One region of the Lacrimispora struthionigena genome, then DNA from elsewhere that is predicted to be linked to it. Evidence: riboswitches for the same ligand, from Rfam matches in the RefSeq annotation. Region 1 holds a riboswitch; the other holds the start of a gene.
What was found. Region 1 has a riboswitch for fluoride ahead of ACOAOT_RS20210 (cation:proton antiporter). Riboswitches for the same ligand answer to the same signal wherever they lie in the genome.
Positions count from the first base shown of each region.

Region 2: linked by a shared signal. The riboswitch ahead of ACOAOT_RS06050 (chloride channel protein) and the one ahead of ACOAOT_RS20210 (cation:proton antiporter) in region 1 are both predicted to bind fluoride.

Region 1 covers NZ_JBMBWP010000002.1:2,397,053-2,411,957, reverse strand. The annotation lists gene ACOAOT_RS20260 (zinc-ribbon domain-containing protein) at 1-557, shown strand, start outside; gene ACOAOT_RS20255 (sensor histidine kinase) at 632-1,996, opposite strand; gene ACOAOT_RS20250 (response regulator transcription factor) at 1,993-2,712, opposite strand; gene ACOAOT_RS20245 (ABC transporter ATP-binding protein) at 2,874-3,788, shown strand; gene ACOAOT_RS20240 (ABC transporter permease) at 3,788-4,537, shown strand; gene ACOAOT_RS20235 (ABC transporter permease) at 4,542-5,276, shown strand; gene ACOAOT_RS20230 (methyl-accepting chemotaxis protein) at 5,438-7,405, shown strand; gene ACOAOT_RS20225 (hypothetical protein) at 7,433-8,884, opposite strand; gene ACOAOT_RS20220 (desulfoferrodoxin family protein) at 9,168-9,560, opposite strand; gene ACOAOT_RS20215 (hypothetical protein) at 9,628-10,059, shown strand; gene ACOAOT_RS20210 (cation:proton antiporter) at 10,129-11,310, opposite strand; fluoride riboswitch at 11,363-11,437, opposite strand; gene ACOAOT_RS20205 (NAD(P)H-dependent oxidoreductase) at 11,467-13,092, opposite strand; gene ACOAOT_RS20200 (PadR family transcriptional regulator) at 13,089-13,637, opposite strand; tRNA gene ACOAOT_RS20195 (tRNA-Phe) at 13,799-13,871, shown strand; tRNA gene ACOAOT_RS20190 (tRNA-Gly) at 13,915-13,985, shown strand; gene ACOAOT_RS20185 (aldehyde dehydrogenase family protein) at 14,442-14,905, shown strand, end outside.
Region 2 covers NZ_JBMBWP010000001.1:1,321,370-1,336,274, reverse strand. The annotation lists gene kdpA (potassium-transporting ATPase subunit KdpA) at 1-1,667, opposite strand, end outside; gene ACOAOT_RS06050 (chloride channel protein) at 1,938-3,152, opposite strand; fluoride riboswitch at 3,207-3,280, opposite strand; gene ACOAOT_RS06045 (GNAT family N-acetyltransferase) at 3,429-3,842, shown strand; gene ACOAOT_RS06040 (hypothetical protein) at 3,987-4,346, shown strand; gene ACOAOT_RS06035 (DUF4118 domain-containing protein) at 4,706-6,238, shown strand; gene ACOAOT_RS06030 (response regulator) at 6,222-6,920, shown strand; gene ACOAOT_RS06025 (hypothetical protein) at 7,082-7,423, shown strand; gene ACOAOT_RS06020 (potassium channel family protein) at 7,436-7,903, shown strand; gene ACOAOT_RS06015 (potassium channel family protein) at 7,903-8,568, shown strand; gene ACOAOT_RS06010 (TrkH family potassium uptake protein) at 8,573-10,054, shown strand; gene ACOAOT_RS06005 (non-reducing end alpha-L-arabinofuranosidase family hydrolase) at 10,115-11,032, opposite strand; gene ACOAOT_RS06000 (DUF2207 family protein) at 11,288-12,949, shown strand; gene ACOAOT_RS05995 (AraC family transcriptional regulator) at 13,008-13,868, opposite strand; gene ACOAOT_RS05990 (SPFH domain-containing protein) at 13,952-14,905, opposite strand, start outside.

The DNA of each region.
Region 1 (14,905 bases):
ATCCATCAGCAAAAATTTCTAAATCAAAGAAATTTACTATGAAACAACAAATTGGTGCAATGATAATTGTTCTGGCTATAGCAATTTTTGCATTTATAGGATGGCAGTATTCGTTGGTAAACAAAGCAAAGAGTCTTTACGATAAAAATGATTATGAAGCTGCGTATAATACGAAAAAGTTCATTATGAACACTGCATCTCTAGGCGATTATAAAGATAACATTGATGTAATGTATAACGTTACATTGGAGTATAACCGATTCAGGCAAATGGATTCAGATGATAGATTACGGCAAGTATTTGCATGGTTTACTCTACAGAAATGCGTCGGGTATACTCTGGTAGCGCAGGAATCCGGGTGCATAGATGAAGTGGTATACATAGCCAGTGATGTTGTTGTGTGGTTGCATAAAAGAGGTAATAATATACAGTATAGTTTGAAAGAGCAGTACAAAAAAAGTAGTTTTGATTTCATACCATTGAGTGATACTGCAACAGATGAGGAAGTTGAAAATATTATTGACGTATATGCGAAACTTGTCCCTGACAGCAATTAAAATTAAAAAAGCAGAAGCTATTTTAAACAGTTAAACATCGTTTAAGATAATCTCTGCTTTTTTTATATAAGCTCCTATGGTTTTTCCGGCAGAGCAAGGATCACCCGGCAGCCGCTGCCTGTAAGGTTGGTAAAGGAGGCTGTGCCGTTATGAGCTTTCATGATCTGGCGGACAATGGTTAACCCCAATCCGTGATTATCCAGTTCCATTGGTTCCCTGGGATGATTGAGACGTTTCAGCGTCTGTACTGGAAATCCGGTTCCATTATCTGTAACGGAAAGGGATGACGTCCCAGATTCCGCGTTCAGCTGGATTGTAATATCACAGCCATCTGGGTTATGTCTTATACTGTTTAGGATTATATTGGTAATGGCCCGCTTTATCAGTTGGCTGTCCCCAATTATAGAAATATTCTGTGCATTCTCATCAATGGATAAACTCAGCGTATGTCTGGGAGAACAATTGCCGTTTAACAGTTCTGCAACAATACTGCGGATAAGAGGTGCAAGCAGAAATTCTTCTTTTCGTATGGGCTGCATGTCATATTCCAGCTTGGAGGCCAGATTCAGATCATTGATTAAAGCTTTTATCTTCTGGCATTGAATCCGTATTGTAACAGCAAGTTCCTGCTGTTTCTTATTAAGAGTATTGTCTTCTTCCATCTGGCCTGCATACCCCATAATTATAGATAGGGGAGTCCGGATGTCATGGGATATGCCCGCAATCCATGTAGTTCGGGCGTTATCCCGTTTGTTCAGGGCGGACTCCTGCCGGATCAGCTGGGCTGATGCATGATTAATACCCGTAGCCAGATCTCCCAGAATCCCCTGAACCGGTAATGCAACGGGTTGCATTCGAGCTAAGTCCTCAATGCCTGTGGTCAGTTTTTTTAAAGCTAAAAACAGCCGGTAACCGAAGAGCAGGGCAAGTAATACAGCGGTAATAAGATTCAGAATTAATAGCGTAGGTATGAGGATTTCTGAATTGTTCACTAATTTCATCGGGAGTTCCAGACCAATTTTCCACATACTGTTTTTAGGGCTTCCAACTACAAAAAGTCCGTTTTCATGCTGCCAGACCTTAACTGGATAGTCTTTTAAGTACCAGCGGGATAACCCTGCCACGTCAGTCAGCTTATAATTAAGTGGCACATCAGAAGGCAGATTTGTACCCCATGCAACGGCGCCTTTCTCATCTATCAGCATAGCCCACTGCTGTTTATCCTTAAGCTCGCTGGAAACGGATTCAGAAAGTGAATACATTCCATCAGATTCCGTTAATTCTTCCGCCATCTGTGCAACGGTATAGTTTTTTCCGTATTCACTGGCGGATTGAAACAGCCAGACAGTCAGTACTGTAAAGTTGATAATAAGCAGAAGTATGGCTGTAGCCGCAGCTGAAAGCACATATCTGGATAAGATTTTTATTAAGCTTTTCAAGATGATGTCACCCCCACCAGTTTATAACCCAGTCCACGGACGGTAATTAAAAATTCAGGGTCGGAAGGTTCCAACTCTATTTTTTCGCGCAAACGCCGAATGTGGACCATAAGTGTATTTTCATACCCATAGAGAGGGTCATCCCATGCTGCAAGGCAGAGGCTGTCTCCCGTCACAATCTTCTCTTTATTATCAAATAATTTCTCAAGGAGTGCATACTCCTTTGCTGTAAGTGTGAATGTTCCTTTCTCAGAAGTAATAGAGCCACTGTTAAAATCTATCATTGTTTTTCCTAGATAAAAGACAGGCTTCTCCTTTTGGTTTAGCACAACTGGAAAATAGGTACGGTTTAAGACTGCATGCAGCCGCAAGATCAGTTCCCTTGGCAGAAATGGTTTGGTAATATAATCATCTGCACCCAGCCCCAGTCCCAGAAGGCGGTCCTCATCTTCATCTCTGGCAGAAAGAAACAAAACCGGAGCCGCAGAAATTGAGCGGAATTCACGCATCAGGGAAAAACCATCGCCGTCTGGAAGAGAAACGTCCAGAATTACTCCATCTGGTTTTTCAGAAGTAAACAGCAGACGAGCATGGCTGCAATCTGCTGCAGAAATGACCTTTTTAAAACCGCTTTGTCTTAACATGCTTCCAACCATTCTGCGAAGCTCTGGTTCGTCATCAACAAGAAGCAGTTTACAGTCAAAGATATCATTCATTGCATTTGTTCCTTTCTGTTTTTATAGCTATCATTATAACCCGAATTATTAACAAATTGATCAAAAAAATAAATGTTTAAGGTAAATGTAAGGTCACCTACAGGCTGGTGTAAGGCAGTATTGTTAGACTGAGATCATAATAAACAGAGGAGATTAACATTATGGCAAATATTATTACCACCAGTGGTCTTTGTAAACAATATGGAGCTGCTATGGGAGTAAAGGATTTAGATCTTTCCGTACCAGAGGGAGTAATTTACGGGTTTCTTGGACCAAATGGAGCAGGAAAATCAACAACCATGAAGATGATACTGGGGCTGGCGAAGCCCACCAGGGGAACCATTACTGTATTTGATAAACAGGTGAATCGGAGAAACCGCCTTGCTATTTTAAAAGAAACGGGTTCTCTTATTGAAGCCCCAAGCTTCTATGCCCATTTGACGGGAAAAGAAAATTTAAAAATTATCAGTACCTTAAAAGAACTGCCGGACAGTGAAATTGACCGGGTACTGAAGTTTGTCCGTCTGGAGGACCAAAAAAACAAAAAAGCGGGTCAATACTCTCTGGGAATGAAGCAAAGACTTGGCCTTGCCGGGGCATTGCTTGGTAATCCAAGGCTTCTGATTTTAGATGAGCCCACCAATGGGCTTGATCCGGCTGGAATCCAGGAAATAAGGGAACTGATTTGCTCCCTTCCCAAATCCTTTGGTATAACAGTAATGGTTTCCAGTCATTTGTTAAGCGAAATTGATCAGATGGCAGGACATATTGGTGTTATATCAAGAGGAGAACTGGTTTTTCAGGATCGGCTTTCCGTACTTCATGACAGAAGTGAAAGCCGTATTGCAATTCGTACGCTGGATAATCTGGCGGCTGGAACTGTATTAAGCAGCCAGGGAATTGCGTATCAGGAACAGGAAGGCTACCTGCTGATTCCTAAATTAAACGATAATCAGCTGGCAGGGTATTTTATGAGATTTTTAAAAGAAGATATTGGAGTTGTACGCATAGAGGAACGGAAGAAAACATTAGAGGATATATTTTTGGAATTAACAGGAATGGTGGTGAAGCTTTGATGAAAGGAATACTTCTTGAATTTTATAAAATACGCAGGAGAAAAGTCTGGGTTATTATTCTGGCGCTGCTTGGAGTGCAGTGTCTTTGGGGGTTGTGGGCATTTCGGAATATGGATGCAAAAAAGCTGTCCCAGGGATATATGCAGTGCCTGTACCATTTTTCCGTGTTAAATACCATCATGATGCCCATGATTGCAGCAATAACGGCATCAAAAATCTGTGATCTGGAGCATAAGGGACAGACTTTTAAGCTACTCCTGACAGTCATGCCGGCGGGGACCTTATTTGATGCGAAATTTATCTGCGCCTCCATGTATATGGTGGCAGTAGGGGCGGTCCAGACAATCTTTATTATCATTCTGGGTAAAGCAGCAGGATTTACGGAACCATTTCCTCCAGGTTTTCTGCTTTATTATTTTATTATAACAATTTCGGTCACTGTTGTTATCTTAGCGATTCAACAGGTGTTTTCCCTATTGTTTGCCAATCAGATGGTTTCTTTTGTTATTGGTATCACAGGAAGTTTTGCGGGGCTGTTCAGTTTATTTCTGCCCCAGAATATACAAAAAGTGGTTTTATGGAGTTATTACGGAGTTTTAACACCGGTAAGAATGAACTGGGACAGCGAGACCAGGATAGCAGATTTGCAGTATATTCCTGTGGACTGGAGCAGTTTCTGGCTGCTTATGGGATTGTTTGCAGTGATCTATTTCACCGGACGCCGGTGCTTTACAAGAAAGGAGCGTTGAGCTGATGCTGTGGAATGTAATTCGTGGAGAACAAATGAAGCTGAGGAGGAGTCCTGTATGGCTGGCTTTCTTTATTTTGCCTGTTCTTCCTGCGTTTATGGGAACATTTAATTATCTGCAAAATATTGAGATTTTAAGAGATGGGTGGTACAGTCTGTGGACTCAGCACACGCTGTTTACCTGCTACTTCTTTTTGCCTGCAACAATTGCTGTGTATTGTTCTTACCTTTTTCGGCTGGAACACACCAATCATAACTGGAATTGTGTGATGACGCTGCCTGTGTCTGCGCTGCATTTATATCTTGCAAAGCTTATTATGGCATCTGCAATGGTAATAATGACTCAGCTATGGGTAGGGGTTTTGTTTATTCTCTCAGGTAAAATGTCAGGACTGTCAGGTCCGGTTCCACCAGAATTAACTGAATGGCTGGTGTATGGAGCAATAGGGGGAATCGTTATCTGTGGAATTCAGCTTAGCATTTCTCTTATAATCAGAAGTTTTGCTGTACCGGTAGGGATTGCAATGGCGGGAGGAATACTGGGAATTGGGGCTCTTTCCAAAGGAGTCGGTGCATTTTATCCCTATACACTGTTGAGCCTGGGTATGAGAGCTAACAGCCCGGGTGGTTCTATGGCATGCAGTCAGGTACAGTTTATGGCAGGCAGCCTGTTTTATTTAATAATTTCTGCAGTGGTAGCAATTTTATGGCTGAGTAACACAGATGTAACGACTGAGTAGTCAGCGGTTGTATGTGATATATGGAAATTGTGTAAATAGTTGGTAAAAATTGTAAAACATAGGTAAAGTGTCTATGCTAATCAGAATATTATCCGTTATAATGATCCTGTCTCTTTCCAAAATGGAATAGAACTACACGTTTATAACGGAGGACAGCAGGAATGAAAAGACATCAGACAGGAGTAAATAGAGAGTTGATCTTGTTTACCATGGGCTGTATTATCTGTATCGTATTAATATTATCCGCAGGTTCCGTATACCTTTCTTACGATTTGAACCGCAGAACCTTAAACAAGTGTCTGAAGGAGACATCAGAGCTGGTATCAGAAAAAATCACCCAGCAGTTAAAAGAGTATTCAGTCATTGCAGAATCTATTGCACTTTATCAAAAAGGAAATGCAGCACGGGGTGGAAATATTGGTTTGTTTTTAAACATGTCAAGTTCTCAGTATGGTCTCAATAAGATTGATATTCTTTCTAAGGACGGAGTTTCAATTGTAAACGGGGATTCTTATGCTGAGGATCCGGCATTTATGCAGGCGGTAGATGAAAAAGGTTCATTATCTGATCCAATTGTAAAAGAAGGAAATGTTTCGTATGAATATATTTATCCTTATGGAGATATTGTAGTTGTGCTTGAATTTCCTTACTCGGTATTCGATGGCATCATAAAAGACACCAAGCTTGGTGATACTGGAAGTACTTATATGATCAACCGGGAAGGTAGGAAAATGGCACATGAAGATCTCTCCCTTGTTTTAGCCGGGCAAAATGATATGGAAGATGCAAATAAGGATCCAAAAGCATATGGGGAAGCGGCCAGTCTGGAGCGTTCCATGATAAAAGGAGATGCAGGCTTTCGCTTTTTTAAGATAAAAGGAGAGAGAAAAATCGGTGCATATACTCCCATAGCAGATACAAACGGCTGGTCTGTTAATGTGACAGCAAAGGAAGTGGAGTTTATGTCAGGGGTTACCGTTTCCATGCTGGGTTCCCTGATTCTTGGAATTGTATCCATGCTGCTTGCAGGACTTGCAATGCTGCATATTGCAAACAGGATTACAAAGCCCATTGGACAGGCGGCAGAAGCAATTGAACGTTTGTCAGGAGGCGATCTAAACCTGGAATTGTCTGTGCAGCGAAGGGACGAGATTGGACAGATTGTACAGAAGGTTAATGAGATGGCGGGAAAATATAAAGACATTATCTCAGATATATCCCGGTTTCTTCATGAACTATCCTGTGGTAATTTGCAGGCAGAAAGCAGCTGCGAGTACCCCGGAGAATTTAACGGAATACGGACATCCATGGAGACGATTGCTTTTCGCCTGAGAGAGACCATGAATCGTATTAATGCGTCAGCAGATGAGGTGACTGAGGGAGCAGGTCAGGTTTGGGATGGAGCGCAGGAACTTGCAAAACGGTCCTCTGAACAGGCAGGTGCCATAGAGGAACTGCAGACTGCCATGGATGGTGTTTTCCGGCAATCGGTTAAAAATGCGGAGTATGTAAAGAAGGCTTCCGCTTATGTAACTGAATCCGGAATAAAAGTGGATGAAGGTAATTTACATATGCACAATTTAAATCAGGCCATGGAAGAGGTGGATCTGACATCCAGAAAAATCACCCGAATTACAAAGCTGATTGAAGATATTGCGTTCCAGACCAATATACTTGCTTTGAATGCTGCGGTGGAAGCGGGGCGTGCAGGGGCAGCAGGAAAAGGGTTCGCAGTCGTTGCAGGCGAGGTTCGTAACCTGGCTGCAAAATCAGCAGATGCGGCAAAGGAAACCAAAGGGCTGGTGGAACAATCGGTAAATGCAGTTTCAAAAGGCAGACTTCTGGCTGAAAATACCGACCGGATCTTAAAGGAAATTGCAGGACAGGCAGGAATGACAGAAGAAGTAATCAGGGAGATAGAAGCCTCATCTATGGATCAGGTACAGGTAATGGAACAGATCAGTCAGAGCCTTTTAACCGTGTCAGAAGTTGTTCAATCCAATATGGAGACAGCAAGGGAAAGCTCACTCTCCAGTGAACGGCTGGCAGGCCAGGCGCAGGCTCTTCAGACAGAGGTGTCTCATTTTCGTGTAAATGATAAAGAAAAACAGATTGAATCAGACCAGTAAGAAGTCTGATTCAATCTGTTTTTTCTATTAAATATAGAGATCGACTGCAGAATAAGAAAACCGTTCCGTCAGAGTTCTGCCCCCTGGAGCAAAAAGCAGTTCAATACTCCCGGTAGTTCCAGTTTTTAAACTGTCTGTAAAACGGTCAATAAGAACATTATATTTTTCGTAATAAGAAAGCTCTTTTGCATTGGTTGCATATTGGGGAACATTAAAAAACTGGTCCCAATGAATTTTCTCGGAATAAGAACCTCCTTTATTGCTATATTGGCTGTAAAAATCACTTTTTGCCCGTTCAGCCCCCTTTTGAAATGACGCTTTTATATCGTCGCTGTCCTGATATTGATCCAGGGTATAACCATAGATGCTGTTCACAGCATCAAGATCCAATGACCGCTTGGCACCTGGTACGTTGTAACTGGCGGCAGCGTTGGCCAGGTTCTCATTAAGTCGGTTTAAGTATTGATTCATATAGACATGAGCCGTATTTTTTATAAGGGCTGACATATCTGTCCCAATACCCGTTTTTTTTATTAAGGAATCGGTCTTCATTGTCTGAAGTGCCAGATCCAGGCCAATCCGTATTTCGTCATCCGGAAACTGATTCATTTCAATAGAATTGTACTGCTGGGAACTTTCTGCTGCAAAGATTCCTGCGACAGCAAGATCACGGAGAGAATAGGTGCTGTTTATGTTACGAGGATTGTCTGGAGTACTTAATTCAACGTTTTGGGTTGAAGCATAGTCCCGGAGTCTGGCAGCCATATAGGAATCATCTGTTCTCAGCCATTCCTCGTCCGGATTTTTAATATCAGAGTAATCGCCGCCATTTTTTAAAATGTCTTCATACTCTGAAACGCGTTTGTCAATTCCTGACAGCATGCTTTGATACATCTTTTCCTTTTCATCACTGGAACCAAAGGATTCATAAAAGCTGCCAACAGCATCGGAGTATGAGCTGGCAAGTGTTTCTTTTGATTTCTGATAGATATTTTCCAGTTGAGCCAGATTTTGTTCCTGTTCAGTTCCGGTAAAGGAATTTTGTATGTAATCTTTTAAATAGGCATATCTTGAAGTCAGGTAATCCACCTTGTTATTTAGTTTATCTGCGTTGTGCAGCCCGGTTTCCATATTACTTAAATCATTTTTTAAACCAAACCAGTCTATATCCTTTGTTTTTTCTGCTTTAGACAGAAATTGGGCGTAGTTTTTCAATTCGTCAGCAGTTACATCATCTCTTATAACAAGACGAATCGGTGTATCCGAATTGTTGATTATGGTTCCGTCCACGATCTTTACATCCGTGCGGTATTGCTTCATATATTGTTTAAGCAGTGCGTCTTCCTTGGTGTAAGAGTCCTTCTCGGATGGTGCTTCATAAATGAGTCTGCTCAGAGATTCATCTCTACCAGCAATCGTATAGGAAGGAATTTCTAATTTACGCATTTGGTTTCCATTGTAAAAGCCTGATATTCTCATATATCCCCCTTTTTTACTTTTGTATGGTTATCTTGTTTTATAATAAAAAAACTCCCTACCTTTAATTTTTGAACTATTAATAGAAACAATTCAAAAGCTAAGGTAAGGAGTTATCTTCACTTATAATATAAAAAGAGTTTTAACACATTTTAATTTACGGTATTGATATGATAGCCCCCCCAGACCATAACTTTTGGTTACAACGTCATTTTCTCATATACCCATATCTCGTAGTTTATAGTAAATTATAAACTATGCTGCAGTCTGTGTCAAATAGGTTCCTCTATGCCTCTGTCTTCCAGAAGCCGTGAAGATTACATAACGCATATGCCGCTTTAGGAGAGTCTCCTTCTTCCAAAGTGAAGTGGGCGATTGGTTGGCAATCAGGTGTTAAATGAATTCTCATCATACATCCAGCGTTTGTCTCAAGCATAATACAGGTAATGCTGTGTTCTGCTGTCATAGGGTGCAGCACGCTTCCCACTGAGATGGTGACGTGAAGGCCATTTGTCTCCAGTACAGGTGCATGCTTTTCCGCAGCCCCATCGGAAGTATTGGGTTCTAAGACCTCAAAGGGTTTTAAACTGTCCGGAATGGCTGCATTGGGTGTTCCAAGAATTGCTTCCAGTATGACGTTTCGATTCTTATCGGTAAAAAATAACGGTTTTTGTATCATTGTATTCCTCCTGTCATAAAATCTTCTTTTTTGCCTCATACTAATAAAAAAGAAAAGAGGTGCAGGTATGAGTGCTGATGCAGAATTACTTAATTTCATTTATCAGAATTCCCAAATGGGAGTGGAAACATTACACCAACTTTTACCAATGACGGATAATGAGGATTTTAAAAAGCAGCTTCATGCACAATTAAAGGAATATACCGGAATTCATGAAGAGGCAAAGGAGCTGTTAAATAAAAATGGGTGCCAGGAAAAAGAAATAGGGCAGATTCAAAAGATCATGACCTATTTAGCCATTGATATGAAGACCATGACTGACAAAAGTGCTTCCCATATGGCTGAGATGCTGATACTTGGCAGTGTTCGCGGTATTATTGATTGTATCAAGAGAATCCGTCAGTATGAGGGAGAAGCTGAAAAAGAGATAGTGGAATTAATGAATCGGCTGTTAAAATTTGAAGAGAATAACGTGGAACAGCTGAAGGCTTCTCTTTAGTCTGTGATAACAAATGCTGCACATAAAAACACGGAAAGAAATCCGGTTTTTATGTGCAGCATTTGTTATCTATTGGTTTTTCGCAAGCAAAACTTTATAAGACCGGTCAATGAGAAAGGCACCAAGTGGGGCAGTGACCAGAATTGATAAAACCGCCACAGTTAAAACAATATCTCCACAGGAAAGTCCCATGGCCAGAGGGAGTCCGCCTATTGCAGCCTGTACAGTTGCTTTTGGCATATATGCGAATGCAGTAAAAATCCGCTCTTTTTTGTTTAACGGTGTTTTTATCAGGCAGAGAAATACACCGGCCATACGAAATACAATCACACAAAAGATCAGAATTACGGCCATTAATCCAGCTTTAAGCGCATATTGTATATTTACGGTCGCTCCAACCAGAACAAATAGAAGAACCTCAGCAGCAACCCAGAGCTTAGAGAACTTCAGGGAAAGACGCCTGGATAACTCGTATTTTTTCTGCCTGAGTACAGCACCCAGTGCCATAACTGCAAGAAGACCAGAGAATCCGATGTTTCCCTTCAAATGATGCTCCGACGCCACAAGAAGGAAAGAGATGGATAGAATCAGTAAGACCTTTACGCTGTCTCTTAAGTGAATACGGGTAAAGAATGAAGACAGAATTATACCGGCAGCGGCACCGCTTATAAGACCAAATACAATCGAGGTGGGAATGGTAAGGAAATCGGACGGAGTGATGGCCTTCCCACCAGCAAGTCCGGTAAAGGCGGTGAATAATACGATTACGTAAACATCATCAACGGAAGCGCCTGCCATAATAATCTGTGGAATGCTTTTTGTGGTTCCGTAACCTGTCTCTATCAGCTTTAGCATTCTAGGGACAACAACTGCGGGTGAAACTGCAGCCACTACGGTACCCATGATAGCTGCTTCAAGCCTCGTGATACCGAGAAACATAGGGGCTAAAATGATCATTGCCGCAATCTCGCAGCTTGCAGGTATAAAACACATTAAAACGGCAGGGCGGCCCACTTTTTTCAAATCTTTCATATCCAGATTTAAACCTGCTCTGGTCAGTATAATAATCAGTGCAACCTGGCGAAGCTCCGTAGATATGCCTAAGAGAGAGGAATCCAGAAGCCGGAGGGCATAAGGACCCAGTATCATTCCAGTCAAAATCATTCCCAGAAGACTTGGAAGTTTTAACTTTTCAAAGAGAGAACCAAGAGTCATTCCTATAAGAAATACAAGTGCAAGTGATAATAACATACATTTTCTCCTTCTGTACAGTCGAATAAAAAAGCTGATGCGTCTGCGAGTTTTCATCACAGAAGTCATCAGCTTATTAAGCGGTTTAAGGTTTTACCTTAGGGAGAACTTCATTCCCTGCTTTCGTATTATATTACAATATGATTAATTTTACAATTAATTTTTGACTTTTTTACTGGCTGCGTAATGGGCAGGATACCATTTCTGGAACCATTTGGTAAAGCAGCCCAGCAGGAAAGGAAGTGCCGTGTTTATGACACTTAAAGATGCTATATGATCTGAAATAAGAAATAAATAAGTCCACAAAGGAGTAACCAGATACAGGATCCCCCAGCAAGCCGTTAAAATCCGGTTGGTTTTTATGAAAAGAGGATTCTTTAAAGCAGATTTTCCTCCATATTCATTCATGGAATAGTATGCGGTCAGGGGAATTTCTAAAAATACAGTTACAAACCACATGAGCCCGAATAAGAGATAGGATACGGGCACTAAAGCCACGGGAGAAAAACCTGATATGGCCAGTACTCCAAGAAATGCCGTCGTAAATCCTGAAAATACTTCAAATACAGTGGGCTGATACCGGAAAAAGAAGATAGGTATGGCTGTGCTGATCAAAATAGAAAGAATTCCCCCCAGGACTGGTTGTGTAATACCGATAAACCAAAGAGGAAACCATGGCAGCAGCATAAGAGTCATGTTGCTTTTCTTTTCTGGAACAACCTGTTGTACCTCGGTTTTTGATGAAGAACCCAGATAATCATCCCAGTGAAGCATCAGCTGAAAATCGCCATCAACCTGATAGAGATGTTTCATTAATGCAGCCTGGCCGTCAATCTCGCCTTTTGCAATGCTCATCCATACAGAAAGAGGAGTTGATATTCTGGTGGTAAAAGGCTGAAAGTCCTGGGTTAAAACCTTACAGCCGTCTTTTCCCATGATCAACTGGGCTGTTTTATCTTCATCGGTATAATGCATTTCCAAAACAAGGTCTTTTCCGTTCCAGGAATCCTTTCGGTAGAGTGCGGCCATCTGTCTGGTAAACGTAATGGCTGGATGGGATTTTTCCTGTACTCTGTTCTGATCCGGTGGATCGATTCCCCAGCTGGCATCTGCCATACGTTCAAATACATCTCTTGGAAAAAGAAACTGAGAAAGCAGATTTCGGGTTTCTTTGGTGATACTGCCTTCTGCAAACTCTCTGCCTGCGGCACGTACATACTCTAAATACTCCTCTGTACGATTTTTTAATTCAGGTACACTAAAAAGCTCTCCCTGGCCGCAGTATATAGATTCATAACTACTTTTACCCAGGTGATGAGAAAACTGCGCGTCAATGGCATCGTAATTGCCTTCTGCTGTATAAAAACCGCAGGTTGAGATTAATACATAACGCTTATCTGACATATCATACCGGGAGGGGTGGGCGCCGCTGTGATTGCCATTTTTCATGAAAGGTAAGACCATAGGCAGCTGCCTGTCCAGCAACGCCTTTAACTGGGAAGGAAGTCCAAAGTAATAAAGAGGAAAGCTGTATATTAAAACATCAGCAGATAGAATTTTTTCTATAACGACTGTCATGTCATCCGAAATGCAGCATTTTCCAGGGGTCTTCTTCCAACATTGAAAGCAGCCGATACATGGTTTGATATCCAGCTTTGAAACTGTCAGGGTTTCAGTCTGTATCGTTGATGTTTCCTTCATTCCCTGAAGGAATGCTTCTGTCAGTTTCAGGGAATTGCTTTTAGCACCTTTGGGACTTCCATTGATAATCAGGACATTCATTCCAGTTCCTCCAGTTTTTTTATGGACCGTTTGGCCCAGTCTATACACATTTTAATATAGCAGTAACCAAAATCTGCAGAAAGTTCCCAGTATAGTTTTTGTTCCGGTTCTACAAGATTACCATACTGTCCGATGCTGCCAGGAATTTGCTGCATTTCACTTTGATATTGACTGCAGTCGTTAATAAAATCAGACAGCATATCAATGCATTCTTTTGGGGGTCTGCAGCCGGAAAAGAAAATTTTCATTAAAAAAGCATTTTTGCTGCCCTTGGATAATTCGTCATTCTCCTGGGACAGCCAGTGTAAAAATTCATCTTTTCCTTTTGGTGTTATGGAATATAATTTCTTGCTGGGCTTTTCTGTCTGGATTATGATTTCGCAGGAGACAAACTCCTTCTTTTCCAGTTTATTAAGCTCCAAGTAGATCTGGCTGGTCTGTGCATACCAGAAAAACCGGACAGATGAACCAAATGCCTTGGCCAGATCGTATCCGGTCATGCTTTGATAAGATAAAAAACCTAATATGCTGTGGCTTAGGGACATAATGTATCTCCTTTTATATTATAATTTTATAATATGATAATATTAGAATATAGTCAAGATATAAGCTGTTAATATTTTTTATTTTTTTCCAAAAATTTTAAAAACTTGTCTTGACAATTGGAGTAAAATCTTGTAAAATTACTGATGTTGCAGGAGAATAAGCCCAGATAGCTCAGTTGGTAGAGCAGAGGACTGAAAATCCTCGTGTCGCTGGTTCGATTCCGGCTTTGGGCACTGTGCTTTTGAAGCACATTTGAAATATATTTCTGAAATCCTTGCGGGTGTAGTTCAATGGTAGAACACTAGCCTTCCAAGCTAGATACGTGGGTTCGATTCCCATCACCCGCTTCTTACAAAAAACAGGAAACTTCAATTTGAGGTTTCCTGTTTTTGCGTTATTGAAAGCAGACCATGATCAAATCAGTTTAGATTAGTTAAAAATATATCGTAACCTACCATCTATTTTCTAACTCCTGTCAATTCAGAACCTTATAATCGTTAAGAACATATCGAAGTATTCATTTTTCTACCTTTTAATTGAATTTAATAGAAAAAATTTAATCAAAGCAGATAGCGGTATTTGATTGATTCAGATATAAAAGACAGATAATATATTTAAAAGTTTTAACAAGCAAGTTAATATGTATTGTTAAATAATAATCGTTAAAAGATAAATAAATATCAATAAAATGTGAAAAAAATAATTAAATTGACAGTTATAAAATTAAGCCTATAATGATTATACATGAGTATGGGCAACAACAGGCCAAATAAAGATATAAGAATGAAAGCGAGGAAAAGCATATGAAGGATGTTACACTTCAGGATACATATCAATTATTTATAGGTGGAGAGTGGAAGTCTGCTTCCGACGGAAAAACATTTACCGTTACCTGTCCAGCAGACGGCAGAGTACTGGCGCAGTGTGCAGAAGCGACAAGGGAAGATGTAGATGATGCGGTAAAGGCTGCCTGGAAGGCTTTTGAAACATGGAAGAATGTTCCGGTTAACCAGAGAGCAGCTATCTTAAATAAAATTGCGGATATTATTGATGCGAACAAAGAGCATCTGGCTATGGTTGAAACATTAGACAATGGAAAACCAATCAGAGAGACTTTGAATGTGGATATACCCCTGGCTGCCCAGCACTTCCGCTATTTTGCCGGCTGTATTATGGCAGAGGAGGGAAGCGCCAGCATATTGGGAGATAATATGCTAAGTCTTATTTTAAAAGAGCCCATTGGCGTGGTCGGTCAGATTGTTCCCTG
Region 2 (14,905 bases), on a different contig from region 1:
TCGGCAATCGGTCCCAGAGCTAAAGCCGGTAAAAAGCTCAGCGCTCCGATGATAAAGATTACTCCGATTAAAAGCCCTGCAAACATGGTGTCACTGGTTGATAATGTTCCCTCACCGCCAGCAACTGTTTTCTTACCAGCCATATTACCGGCGAGGTAAATCGCAGCAGTCATGGGTATAAAACGGGCAAGCAGCATGATAATACCACCGGTTAAATTGGTAAAAACAGTATTCGCGTCAAAGCCGGCAAAAGCGCTGCCATTGTTATTTCCCATTGAAGTGAAGGCATATAAAATCTCAGAAAAACCATGAGCACCTGAATTGGTCAGCCACGACGAGGCCGCAGGCATGGAAACTGCTGCTGCGGTACCAATCAGTGTGACCAGAGGCGGGACGAGCACAAGCAGACAAACCATTTTCATATCATAAGGCTCCACCTTTTTTCCTAAGTATTCCGGGGTCCTGCCCACCATCAGTCCTGCAATAAATACGGTGAGAAGAACAAATGCCAGCATTCCATAAAGACCGCTGCCCACACCTCCAAAAACAATTTCTCCCAGCTGCATCAGAAACATTAATACCATCCCGCCAAGGGGCGTGAAGCTGTCGTGCATGGAGTTTACTGAACCATTTGAAGCTGCAGTAGTCGCCACCGCCCATAAGGATGAGGCTCCTGCTCCATGAATTACCTCTTTTCCTTCCATGCTGGCAGAAGCTGCTGCTCCCACAAAGTATGGAGCGGTAAACTGCTCACTGGCTGTTACCGCAATCAGGGAAGCAGCAAAGAAAAACAGCATGACAAAATAGAGGACTCTTCCCTGGCTGCTGTCCTTTACCGCTTTTCCAAAAGACACGCAAAGCGATGCAGGAATCAGAAGAATGGACAGCACCTGAAGAAGGTTTGATAATGCCGTGGGATTCTCAAGGGGAAATGCCGAATTGGCTCCAAAAAATCCGCCGCCGTTTGTTCCAAGCTGTTTAATGGCAATCTGGCTTGCCGCCGGTCCCAGGGGAATGGTCTGGACCGCCCCGTTTTCCAGCATGGCAACCTCTTTGTAAGGTCCAAAGGTCTGAACCACGCCCTGTGAAACCAGCACAATGGCAAGAATCATGGACAATGGAAGCAGTACATAGAGCGTAGTTCTGGTCAGATCCACCCAAAAACTTCCGATTGTCTTTTTCTCTTTTCCAACAAAACCTCTGATCAGGGCAAATACTACCGCGATCCCCGTTGCCGCTGAGACAAAATTCTGAACGGTGAGCCCTGTAAACTGGGTGAAATAAGTCATACCTGTTTCACCGGAATACGCCTGCCAGTTGGTATTGGATACAAAGCTTGCAGCCGTGTTAAAAGCCAGATGCCAGCTTGTGCCCTTTATTCCTGCCTCATGAAACGGCAGTACGCCCTGGAACATCTGCATCAGCCAGAGGAAGACAAAGCCGATTCCACTGAATACAAGGACAGAAAGAGCATATCTCTTTGCCCCCATTTCTTCGTCGCTTTTCACTCCCATGAGCTTATAGATTCCATATTCCACAGGTGCGAGCATTCGGGTCAGAAATACGTTCTGACCGGTCATCACCTTATATATATAAATGCCCAGTGGGATGGACAATCCAATAAGAAGAGAAACGTATAAAATGTCCTGAAGGATTATCATCTTCATAAATTCTCACCTCGAAATAAAATATAGAATAAGTAAATCAGCAAAGCCAGACCAATACAGCCTGATATTACCAGTACGATTCCCATTACTCTCAACTCCTTTTTTTTGTTATTTGCAATCATAATGATATCAGAAAAGATGTCAAGAATGTGTCAATTCATCATGATCGGTATCAAGAAAGTGTCAAGATAAAAACGGAGCCAATAACAGAACAATAACAGAAACAGGCTGACTTCGAAGAAATGAAGTCAGCCTGTTTCTCTATATGGTCTATAGCATATCCTGTAGATTTTTTTGAGCAGAATAGATGGACTTGTTATCGTTAAAGACATAAGCCACGCAGCATACCAGGAAAAAATACGGCACATAAGAGTATCCAAAAACCTCTGCTCCTATAAAAACAGGAGCCAAAAGCGTATTGGTAGCACTGCCGAAAACTGCCGTATATCCCAATGCTGCAGCAAATTCAACGGGCAGGCCAAGTATCACCGCCAGAGCAGCACCAAGAGTTGATCCAATGGAAAACAAAGGGGTAACTTCTCCTCCCTGAAATCCCGCTGCCAATGTAATTATTGTTAAAACAAGTTTTAAAACCCAGTCCCACTGGTATATCTTATCACCATGAAAGCTTGCTGAAATCAGGTTTGTACCAAGACCGGAATACCGTCCCATTCCTGACACAATCAGTAAAATCATCAGGAACGTTCCTACTATGGCTATTTTACTGACAGAACTCTGAAACCGGTTATTTAATTTGTCCTTCACCAGTTTTAATCCATGGGCAAACATTGCCCCCACTAAACCAAACATAATTCCTGATAAAATTAATTTCATAATAAATACAGGATCCAACTGTATCTGTGTCTGAAGATTATAATGAAATTTTTCCAGACCCAGGCTTCCGGAAACCCAGGTGGCCACAAAAGCTGCAATTACTGCAGGAAATAAAGCCGTATACTGCAAAGAACCCGCGATTAAAACTTCAAGTGCAAAGAAACACGCGGCAATGGGTGTCTGAAATAATCCAGAGAATCCTGCCGCCATACCTGTTACCAGGAATACCTTTGAATGGGAAACCATGTTCAGTTTACGGCCAACCCAGTGAGATACTGTTGCACCAATCTGTACCGCCACACCTTCACGTCCGGCGCTGCCCCCAAAGAGGTGGGTCAGCCATGTGCCGACTACTGTAAAAGGGATCAGCCGCAGAGGAATTTCATCTTCCTCTCCATGACCCACCTGGAAAACCAGACCCATTCCTTTTACACATTTTCCTCCGAACAAAGAATATGCTTTTGCTATGATTACTCCTGCTACAGGTAAAAATAATATAAGGGGGAAGAAATAGTGTTCCCGGACATCGGTTAAAAAAAGCAGCATTTTACCAAAGCCTGCATCAAGTGCACCTACTACAGCTCCAATTACCACTGCGCATATCCCTAATATAAAAAGCTGCCTTATATTTTTCAACTTTTCTAAAAGCATTGTAATTTTTCTCCTTAACAAAAAAATAACTGACCACTTCTGTATATTTAACATAAATATACAGAAGCCATCAGCAAAGTGCGGTTTGAATCCAACGATCCAGGGAGAGCTTCATTCCCAGTCCAATAATAGTACTAAGTTTACTTTCTTTTTCAGACCTTGTCAAGTACACTCCTGTAAATAACTGCAGAAAAACGGTAGAATCCTGTTTGTAAATGTGGTATGCTCTGATAAAGTAAAAATGAAACCGCCTTAGTATAAAGGAGATTAACGTTAATGATTTTTGAGATAACAGATACCATTCATGAAACCGATGAAAAATATATTTTTGAAGGCTTGCTGGAATATAATTTAGAAAGAATTGAAGACAAGAATCCCAGGGATCTGGGTATCTATCTTCCAGATGAAACAGGCAGAAAAATTGCAGGGTTAATCGGTAGCACCCATGGAAACTGGCTGTTTGTAAAGTATCTCTGGGTAAGCAAAGAGTTGCGTGGAAAGCAGATCGGAAGTAAAATTTTAATCCAGGCAGAAGAAACCGCAAAAGAACGTGGGTGTAAGTATTCATTTTTAGATACATTTAGTTTTCAGGCGCCTCTGTTTTATAAAAAACATGGATACAAAGAAGTCTTTACATTAGAGAACTATCCAGTAACGGGAAAGCGCTATTATTTCACCAAATCTTTATAAATAACAATAGTACGGCAGGAAATCCCGTGGCACACAGCACCGGGATTACCTTGCGTCACAGAAGTGTTCCTTTTTTATTACTTTACCAATCCTTTATTTTTAGCATAATCACAAACAAAGAACGTGAATGCAAAGATCAATAATATGAATGCTGACAGGAAATCCCATATATCAATTAAAGGTTCAGATATCATTCTTGATAATATTATATTTATAATTAACATGAATGGAATGGATAACAAAAAAGTTATTCCTCCAGCAACTAATTTTCTTTCTCTTAAGCGATTGAAAATCACAAATAAGAGCCATAAGTACGCTGTCGAAATAATTGCCATAATTGCACCAACTGAAAAAATAGCATTAACTTTTATAAGGCTTCTCAATATAAATAGATATGGAATGATAAAGATACTTACTGATATCAGGCCTCCATTAATTCCCTTTCTCCCTGATATAATAATTGGGAACGATACAACCCAGGTAAATATTAAACTTTTCTGCTAACTGTGCCTGAGTCAATTTTTTCTCCTTACGACATTTAGCAATAAATTTTCCAATTTCAACCTGATTCATCGCAGTGCTCCTTTCCTCTCGAACTTTACACCTTTTGCCGGTGATATAAACGAACTATAAGTTGAATTATGGCAACTCAACCTATGGTTGGGGAGTAGTTTTCTATAAAGTCCGCTCTTTATTCTCAGTTTAGCATATAATCATGCAATCTAAAAGAATTATATTAGCATTGAATATCATATATAATTCTATAAATAACTGCATAAAAATAGTAGAATCCATTTTCTAAATGTGGTATGCTCTGATAAGAAAAATTTGTACACCACTCTTTTGCTACGGAGGCAAAAATCATGAAATCCTTCAAAAATAAGGGTTCTAAAGAAATAATAAAATATATTTTAATAACAGTAGTAATCATTGCCGCTGCCACTGGAATCGGCTGGATTTTTCTAATGATTGGATTTCCTGAAACAAACATTGTTATTGTTTATCTCCTTTCTGTTTTAATCACTGCCCGCTTTACAAGGGGATATGCTTACGGACTTGTGGCTGCTGTAGTGGCTACCTTTACTTTTAACTATTTTTTTACAGTACCCTACTATACTTTTTCAGTCAGTGATCCAGCTTATTTCATTACATTTGGTATTATGACAATTACAGCAATTATCACAAGCACCCTTACTTCGAAAGTAAAACAAAATGCTTTGGAATCACAGGAGAAAGAAGCAGAAACAAGTGCTCTGTTTCACCTTACCAACCGATTAACGGATGCAGCTGATATAGCCGATATTGCAAGTATCACAACAGGAACTATCAGCGGTATTATGAATTGCCGTGCTGCCTGTTTGTGCTTTGACGAAAGCGGTCAGCCAGAGCAGAGCTTTATTCAGCAGTTAAACAGCAATGAACAGGTGCGAAGAAAAGTGGACGATACGGCTGAAGTGAAACACCAGATAGAAAGTCTGAGGAGCGGTTATTCCATAGGCAGTGAATTTTATGACTGGCCCATTTATGGCAGAGAATCCATACTTGGCATTCTTAGAATACCAAAAGAACATGCAGTTATCATGGGGGAACCTCAAAAACGTCTGCTTCGTTCCATGATTGAAAGCACGGCGCTTGCCATGGATCGTTTTCAAAGTGCCAGACAGCAGCAGGAGTCACGAGAGGAAACAATCCAGGAACGTTACCGCAGTAATCTTTTGCGGGCTATTTCTCATGACCTTCGCACACCTCTTTCCGGTATTATGGGCACATCAGAGATACTTATGGACATGACCGAACCACAGGATCCAAGATATGATCTGGCAGAAGGAATTCATAAAGATGCGGACTGGCTGCATTCACTGGTTGAAAATATTTTAAGTCTGACCCGGCTGCAGGATGGGCGGCTCACCATTACAAAACAGCTGGAAGCGGCTGAAGAAGTTGTTGGCGGAGCTGTGGGGCATATCTTAAAGCGCTATCCAGAATACGAAATTACGGTAGATGTACCTGAAGAAGTCCTGATTGTCCCTATGGATGCAAAATTGATTGAACAGGTGCTGATTAATTTACTTGATAATGCCATTAAGCATACACCGCCAACTGGAGAGATTAAAATTACAGTGAGTCAGGAAACCAATTTCGCTACCTTTTCCGTCGCTGATTCCGGGTGCGGCATAGCAGTATCAGATTTACCCAATATTTTCCAGATGTTTTACACCACCCGCGCCGGAAAAGCGGATTCACAAAGAAGTATTGGTCTTGGACTGCCAATCTGTGAGGCAATTATAAAGGCTCATGGAGGCACAATTGAAGGTCATAACCGCACGGACCAGATGGGTGCTGAATTTATATTCACCTTGCCAAAGGAGGAACACAATCATGCAAAACCGGAATGAACTAATCCTGATTGTAGAAGATGATTCACAGATTCGTAATTTTATCTGCTATTCACTGAAACAGGAAGGTTTTTCTTATATCACTGCAGGGACAGCACAGGGTGCGCTGTCAACACTGGTTACGGAGCAGGTTGATCTTATGCTTCTTGACCTTGGTCTTCCTGATTTTGATGGGATGGAAGTGATTAAAAAGGTCCGTGAATGGTCGGAAATGCCTATAATTGTAGTCTCCGCCCGGGATCAGGATAAGGAAAAAGCATCTGCACTGGACAATGGAGCGGATGATTATCTCACAAAGCCATTCTCGTCCATGGAACTCATGGCTCGCATCCGGGTTGCCATCCGCCATCTGCACAAAGCAGAAAGCACCCGGTTACAGACTACGTTAGGTGTAGGCGGGCTTAAAATTGATCTGGATAAACACATGGTGTATCTTGAGGACAGCGAACTGCATACCACCCCCCTGGAATACAGCCTGCTTTCTTTGTTTTTCAGAAATATTGGAAAAGTGCTGACTACAAACTATATTATTAAAGAAATCTACGGGGCTGGATATGGATCTGACACTCAGGCTCTCAGAAAACTGATGGCGGGACTAAGACGTAAAATTGAAAAGAATCCGGCAAAACCACGTTATATCCTGACAGAAATCGGGGTGGGATACCGACTCTCCGACGTATAAACACAACTTTATTTTTCATATAAGACTATTTCCGTAACCTGGAAATGGTCTTTTTTTCATCCTCACAGCTTTCTCACAGAAAATACTGCTCTCTCACAACATGCTCACAGCTTTTTTGATAGGATAAACGTGTAAGAAATCTGCAAAGGAGGTTCCCATCAATGACAAACAACGAATTAAACGAAAATAGAGAAACTCTTACAGCCCTCTGTGAGACGATACGGGATCTGATCAGTATGCAGGACTATCAGACGTGTGAAACCTTGATCTGCCAGGCAATTGGAGCATACCCTCATGCGCCACAGCCCCATAATCTGATTGGAATCCTGCTTGAAAAAACGGGGGACCACCCTGCTGCCATGAAGCACTTTCGGGCAGCCTGGGCACTGGATCCCACATATCTGCCTGCACGGCAGAATCTGGAATGCTATGGCACATTTTTCTCAAATGGAAGGTGTGCTTATGATGAGAATGATTGTATAACCGATGGCACTGGCCATTAGGAGGAGTTGAATATGAAAATCCAATTTAACAAACAAAAAAATGAGAATTACACAATTATCATCGGGTGCGGCAGATTAGGTGCGAACCTGGCCAATACCCTTTCCGACAACGGAGATGACGTTCTGATCATTGACAAAAACAAAGAGGCCTTTCGAAAATTGTCCCCTGCGTTTGGTGGTCTTACCTTAAATGGAGATGCTACAGACTTAGACATTTTGCTGGAAGCACAAATAAGCAATGCAACTACGGTAATCGCTGTTACCAATAACGATAACGCAAATATACTGGTGGCTCAGATTGCACGTGAGATATTCCACATTGAACGGGTTATAGCCAGGCTGTATGATCCGGAAAGAGAATACGTTTATCATGAGTTTGGCATCGATACCATATGCCCTGCGGTCTTATCTGTAAAAGAAATTGATAAAATATTATCCAGACCCGATATGCTTAAGGATACATTACAGGAGGCAGAATAATGAAAACAAAGGTGTTGCTGGTTGGCGGAAGAAGCAAGGCAAAATCTCTTGCTATTTCGTTAATCAATAAAGGATATCAGGTAACCGTAATTAATGATACATTGGAAGATTGTGTGAAGCTGTCTGAAATCGACAGACTTACCGTCATTCATGGGGACGGAACACGTCCCTTTGTTTTAGAAGATGCAAGCGCACAAGATGCGGATATCGCCATTGCCATGACTGCAAAAGACGAAGATAATCTGGTTATCTGTGAATTGTGCAAGAAAAAGTTTCAGGTCAAAAAGACGGTCGCACTTTTAACTGATCCCAAAAAAACTGACTTTTTTTATAAGATGGGAATCGACAGTGTTGTCTGTGCTATTACTGCAATTACCGGTATTATTGAACAACAGGCTTTTGTAGATAAAATAACAACATTAATTCCCATTGGGGAAGGGCGGGTCAATATTGCAGAGGTTCCTATTACCGGTACTTCACCGGCTGTAGGTAAAAAGCTGTGGGAAATTAATCTTCCAAAGGAAGTGATTGTGGGCTGTATTCTACGTGGGGATTCGACCATGGTGCCCAGAGGGGACACCCGGATTCTGGCCGGTGATATGCTTGTCCTGATCTCTTCGGATAAACAGGAGATGGCCGCCATTCAGGAATTGACAGGAAGGTGATAACATGACCCGTAAATTTTATAATCGCAGTAATATAGGAAAGCTCATGCTTCTGATCGGTATCCTTGTTGGGGTCCCTCTGGTAATCGTCCCATTTTATCCGCAGGATAGAATCTATATGATACCGTTTATTCTTCCATCACTTGGCTCTATAGTACTTGGCAGTATTCTCTGTCTGATGAGGAAAAAGGAAGAATCCACGTTTGAATGGCGTACTTCCATGCAGCGCAGCAGCCTTACAGTCCTGTTTGCATGGGGCTGGGGTGTCCTGATTGGTGCCGGACCATTCGTACTGGGCGGGCAGCTTACGTTTGTTCAGGCACTGTTCGAGGCAGTCAGCGGCTGGACAACTACCGGCCTTTCCGTCATGGATGTGACTATAACCCCTCATATCTATCTGTTCCACAGAAGCTTTATGCAATTTTGTGGAGGCCTGGGATTTGTAATGATGATGGTAATGCTGATACAGGATAAGCAATCCATGAATCTGTATAACGCCGAGGGACATCCGGATAAGCTTCTGCCAAATTTAAAAAAGACTGCTCAGACTATTTGCCTGATGTATAATGGTTTTTTAGTGATAGGAACTGCAGCTTATGTAATTGCTGGTATGAGTTTGTTTGACGCAGTCAATCATACCATGTGCTCCCTGTCTACTGGTGGATTTTCAACCAGATTAAACAGCATCGGGGAATATAACAGCTTTCCCATAGAGATCATCACAATTATTCAGATGTTAATAGGTACCACAAATTTTGCTGTACTGCTGCTTTTGACAAAAAGGAAATGGAAGCAGGTATTGAAAGTCAGCGAAGTCCGCTTTATGTTTCTTGTGCTCATACTTACTGTTCCTGTTACTGCATTTTCCCTGATACACAGTATGAATATGGGTGTGTTTGAAGGACTTCGCCGGGCTTTGTTTGATGTTACCTCTGCACTTTCAACAACCGGCTATTCCAGCATGAGCTATACCTCCTGGCCGCCGCTTGCAGTGAATATGCTGATATTAACCATGTTAATCGGCGGTGGCATCGGTTCCACGGCTGGTGGTATCAAACTGACCCGTGTTTATCTGATGATCCGTACTGCCCTGTTAAATATACGCAAGCGCCTTACTTCACCAAGAAATGTGGAGACGATCTACTACTACAGGGCACAGGGAAAAACAGAGATTGACTCCACTCTGGCTGCAGATACCACCGGCTTTGTTACAACTTATCTGTTTCTTTATATTATCGGCACATCTCTGATTACAGTTACTTCCAACTGTTCACTGACAGAGGCCATGTTTGAATTTGCTTCTGCCCTGGGCACGGTAGGACTGTCAATCGGACTTACCTCTCCTGCTACCGGGAATGCTACCCTGGTGGTGGAAATGCTTGGTATGATTCTTGGAAGACTTGAAATTTTTATTGTGTTGACCGGAATTTATTCTACAGGCGCTTTAATCAGGCAGAAGCTGATAAAGCCCAGAAAATCCAATTGACAATCGTGTGGCAGAACAATCCCGGGGCATATAGCACCCGGGATTGCTTGTACCATTTCTCTATTTGTAATTTCTAATCACTCCCAGATCCCAGTTAATCTTCTGATAAGGACCTGATAAGTTGTTTGTACCCTGGATAAGAAAATCAACACGATTAATATCATTGATCTCCATCTTCTGATTATATCCGGCACGGATGAATTCACCGTGAGATACATTGGTGGTCCACCTGTCAGCTTTATATTGTAAATTTCCTCTCCATGCCCATTTCTCAGCCACTTTGCTCCACGGACCTCCGGCGCTGCCTGACTGCCATAATTCATAATACCGGCCATCTTTTTGATCTTCAATTGTAAGATAGTATTTGCCATCTGCCAGAGACTTATAGACATTTGCACCTTCGAACGTGTCTGATATGGCTACGGATGGAGCTCCCCAGCCTGACGGGAAATTAGAAAGTGAAGTTCTTCGTACATATAATTTACCGGAACCATCACTTGGAGTATTATACATATAAGCATAGGAATTATCACAAATAACAAAATAATCCCACCCCATGTTTCCGGAAATACCAAAGGACTTAGGCCCTGACCAGGATTTTGGATCAGCAATATTCGTTGTTGTTGCGTATGCTGCTCCATGGGTTCCATCCTGATAAACCAGATACCATAGCTTCTTGGGTTCAAAGTAAAATACCTGAGGTGCACAAAAATAATTTTCTCCAATGGAACTCATATAGGTTCGTGCAGCATTTTTAAGACCTGAAATCGTAGAGGCTGATGTATAAAGCATCTGCCATCCACCGCCCTGATTGGCACCGGTATAAAATACATGATACTTTCCTCCATAATAAACAATGGTGGGATCCTTTGCGCCATAATAATCATAGGGTTTTGCTTGTCCATGAAAAATAACTCTCTCATCTGCATACCATGTTGGATTGGATACTGCTGTTGCACTTAATAGCTTCTTCATCATATACTCTCTCCCTTAATACATTTTTCTGCCCTTTTATCCCTGGTGATTTCCACTGGCTGTCCGACACAATTTCGCAAATCTTTGAATTATCGCCTCCCTTTATATGATATGCAAAGGATACAGGAAGTGCTCCTCCTGATTTTGCACCATTGTTTAAAATGTGATATGAATTTAAAAATGTGGTATACTCTACAATAAGCGTATTTTAAACAACATTTCGTTACATATTGACCTATTATAAGACAGGAGAAGAAAATGAAAATAAAACAAAAAAGTTTATTCCACTTTTTTTTACTGATTGCAGTTGTCTTTTTTATGAATGCAGTCCCGGTATATGCAGCAGAGGAGGCAATCCCATCAATCAATGTGGACGTTCAGTTAAAAAAAGATGGATCTGCCGTTATAACAGAAGTTTGGGATGTCCGCGGTGTATCTGACGGTACGGAATATTACAAAGCGTTGTACAACATGAAGGGAATGAGCGTTCATTCTCTTCTTGTATCAGACGAATCCGGGAAGCAATACAAAACTCTGGAAAACTGGGATACAAAGCGTTCCAGAGAAGAAAAAGCCGGTACCTGCGGCATATTAAAAACCTCTCAGGGATATGAACTTTGCTGGGGAATTGGAAACTATGGCGACCATCAATATACCATACAATATACACTGGAAGGACTGGTGAAAGACTACGGTGACTACGCCGGGTTTTACCATCAGTTTATATCAGAACTTTCAAGCGCTCCTGAATCAATTTCCATGAAAATCCGAATTCCGGATACACAATTAACCCAGGACAACTCCAGAATCTGGGCTTACGGTTTTACAGGCCAGGTGGAAATAGACCCGGACGGCAGTCTGGTCGCATATTCTTCAGAAGCATTGGGGAAAAATGATTATGGAAATGTGCTCTGCCGCTTTGACAGAAGCTTATTTCCCATGGCGAAAGCAGGCGGTATGTCGTTTGAAAAATTGCAGAAATCGGCTGATAATGATAAATCTGATCTGGCTAAGACGATCCTCTTTTCCATTTTAGGAGCGTCAGCAGCTGTCATTATTCCTGGTATCTTCTTTTATTCCAGATATAAGCTGGCAGACGGAACTGTTATGAGGCTTCCTGGAATGAAACATATAGATATCAACTGGACGATTCCCTTTGGAGGCAGTATTCCTGCCGTATACTCCGCTATGCATCTGCTGCGCCGGGGTACTGCCCTAGATGCGCTGGGCGCATATCTTATCCGCTGGCAGGAAGCAGGTTATATCCGCATGGAGAATGGGGAAAATGAGGACGGAAAAAAAATCAAAAAAGAAGAAGCGGTGGTATTGAGTCAAAATAAGCCTCATGGAACTGAAGCGGAGAATTCCCTGTATCAAATCTTAGCCAGTGAAGCTGACGAAAATGGAATTCTTCGGATTTCTGATATTGGAAAGCGTTCAGAAGAATTTCATAAGAAGCTCACTGCCTGGGAAAATGCAGTGAAACTGGAAGGCGACAATGAATTATTGCACTTAAATGCAGCCGACAAAGACATAAAAGGTACTCTTCGTTTCACTTCTTCTGGCTTTGAACAGGCAGTCAGAATACTTGGGTTTCAAAAATATTTAAAAGATATGGGTGGGCAGAAACAATACCAGACCTCCCAGGGAGCATTATGGGGTGATTATCTTGTCTTCGCCACCCTGTTTCATATGGGAGAACAGGTTCTTGAAAGTATGAAATCACTTGACCCAGTATATTTTAATTCCTTTGCAGGTCTGTACGGCTGCAATTCCTATAGTATGTTGTATTTAATAACTATGACAAACCATGTTTCCAGTGCTGCATCCCCCAGTGCAAACATGGCTGGAACCGGAGGCGGTGTCAGTTCTATGGGCGGCGGCGGTTTTTCCGGGGGAGGCGGCGGCGGAAGCCGTTAACAAAAGTTTAAATAAAAGATACCGTCAGGACCTGTTAATCCCTGGCGGTATCTCACTATCATGATTCTTTTTTGACCGGCAGCCATATCTGGAATTTGAAATCTTCGGCACCTCGGTTGCCCTCATTAGGAAAGCATTCCATATCCACAGATTCTGCATATTGATATCCTGAAGCAGGAAGCCACTCACTGAAAATACTTTTCCATGCAGCCTCCAATGTTTTACTCACCGGACCTTCCAGTTCAAAAACAGCCCAGGTTGATTCACCTATGACAAAACTTTCCATTCCTTCCGGCGGCTCCTGATCAGTGATACATGCTATGGTATAATCCACGTTTTCCTCACTTAACACCTGAATAAAACCGTGAACACCCTTTGGCGTACCATTGGATAAATGGATTAACTCTTCGTAAGTTCCATCTACAAAAACTTCCCTCCAAAATTTGTCCACAGCACCCGGATCATCCTCAGGTGCGTGAAAATGTCTTTTCATTCCTACAATTCTAAACCCTTCCTTTTTCTCAATCCTGTAATTCATCTCGGCATCTCCTTTAATAGAAATATGAAAGGTTATACGAGGATAAGCTTTTAAAGACTTCCCGTCACTGCGTGCCACAGAGGGAATCACTCCATGAATCGCCTGAAATGCGCGGGAGAAAGAATCGGGGGATTCATAACCATATTTAACAGCCAGGTCTATTACTTTTACATTGCTGTTTAGCAATTCAAAAGCAGCTAATGACATTCGCCGGCGCCGGATATAGTCTGACAAGCGTATATCTGCGATATAGGAAAACATCCGTTGAAAACAGCTGATGGAACAGCAAGCCAGCTTTGCTACCGTGGAGTAATCAATCTCTCCATCCAAATTGCCTTCAATATAGTCAAGTGCATGATTCATATCTTTTAAATAGTCCATCCTGCCTCCTTTCTGTGCCCAGTATAACAGGATTGAAATAATAAGACCCGATAAAGTAAATTGGTTTTTATCGGGTCTTATATTTACTCTTCCACCTGTTCTGATTTGACCAGGGGCTCTTCTTTTGGAGTAACAGCAGACGGCTCATTCATATGCTGCAGGGATACGCCAAGTTTATCCAAAGTAATAAATTTCAGCAGTGTATCCATTACAGTTCCGGTTCCGCCAGCACCGCTCCCATTTTCTCCGCTCCCCATCTGCACAACTGTTTTCGGAACGATATCAACAGTCGCATTTTTAACAGCATCAGCCAGCTTATCCGTAATCTCCTGAATCACCCGGTATTCAGCTCCGCCATAAGCTTTTACCTGTGCCTCAATGGCCTGGGCTTTGGCTAATCCCACATTGGATTCCTTGGAAGCTTCCGCCTCGCCTTCCAGCTTGATTTTAGATGCATTGGCTTTGGCAAGAGCAATGATCTGATTGGACTCCTGCTCTGCACGGCTTGCAAGAGCTGCACCATTGTTTCCTTCAATCTCAATCTGAATCTTGGATTTGGTCAGGAAACTTTGCTGTTCTGCTACTGCCTGGGCTTCACGCAGGGATTTCTCACTTTCTGCCGCAGACTGCTGTTTTTGGTAGGTGACCTTTTTTTCCTCTGCAATCTGACGTTCCCGAAGCTGCATGAGAATATTCTCAATCTGAGTATCGGCTACTGTGGTTTTCGGTGTACCGATCAAAACTTCCTCAAGCTGAAGATTATATTTTTCAAACTTCTCTTTCATTTCAAGAACAGCCCGTTCACGAATGGCACTTCGTTCCTGAATCAGTTCGATGAGTGTCTTCGTCTGCGCCACATCTTTGAAATATGCACTGACCAGCGGATCTAGAGACTGGTTTACCAGCATCCCAATATCACCAAACCGCTGAATAACCCATGGTGCCTGCTTGTAGTCTATATGCATGACGACGGACAATGGAAGGGAAGGCTCAAAGGCATCCTTGGTGATAATATCCACTTCCGTAAGATTTTCATC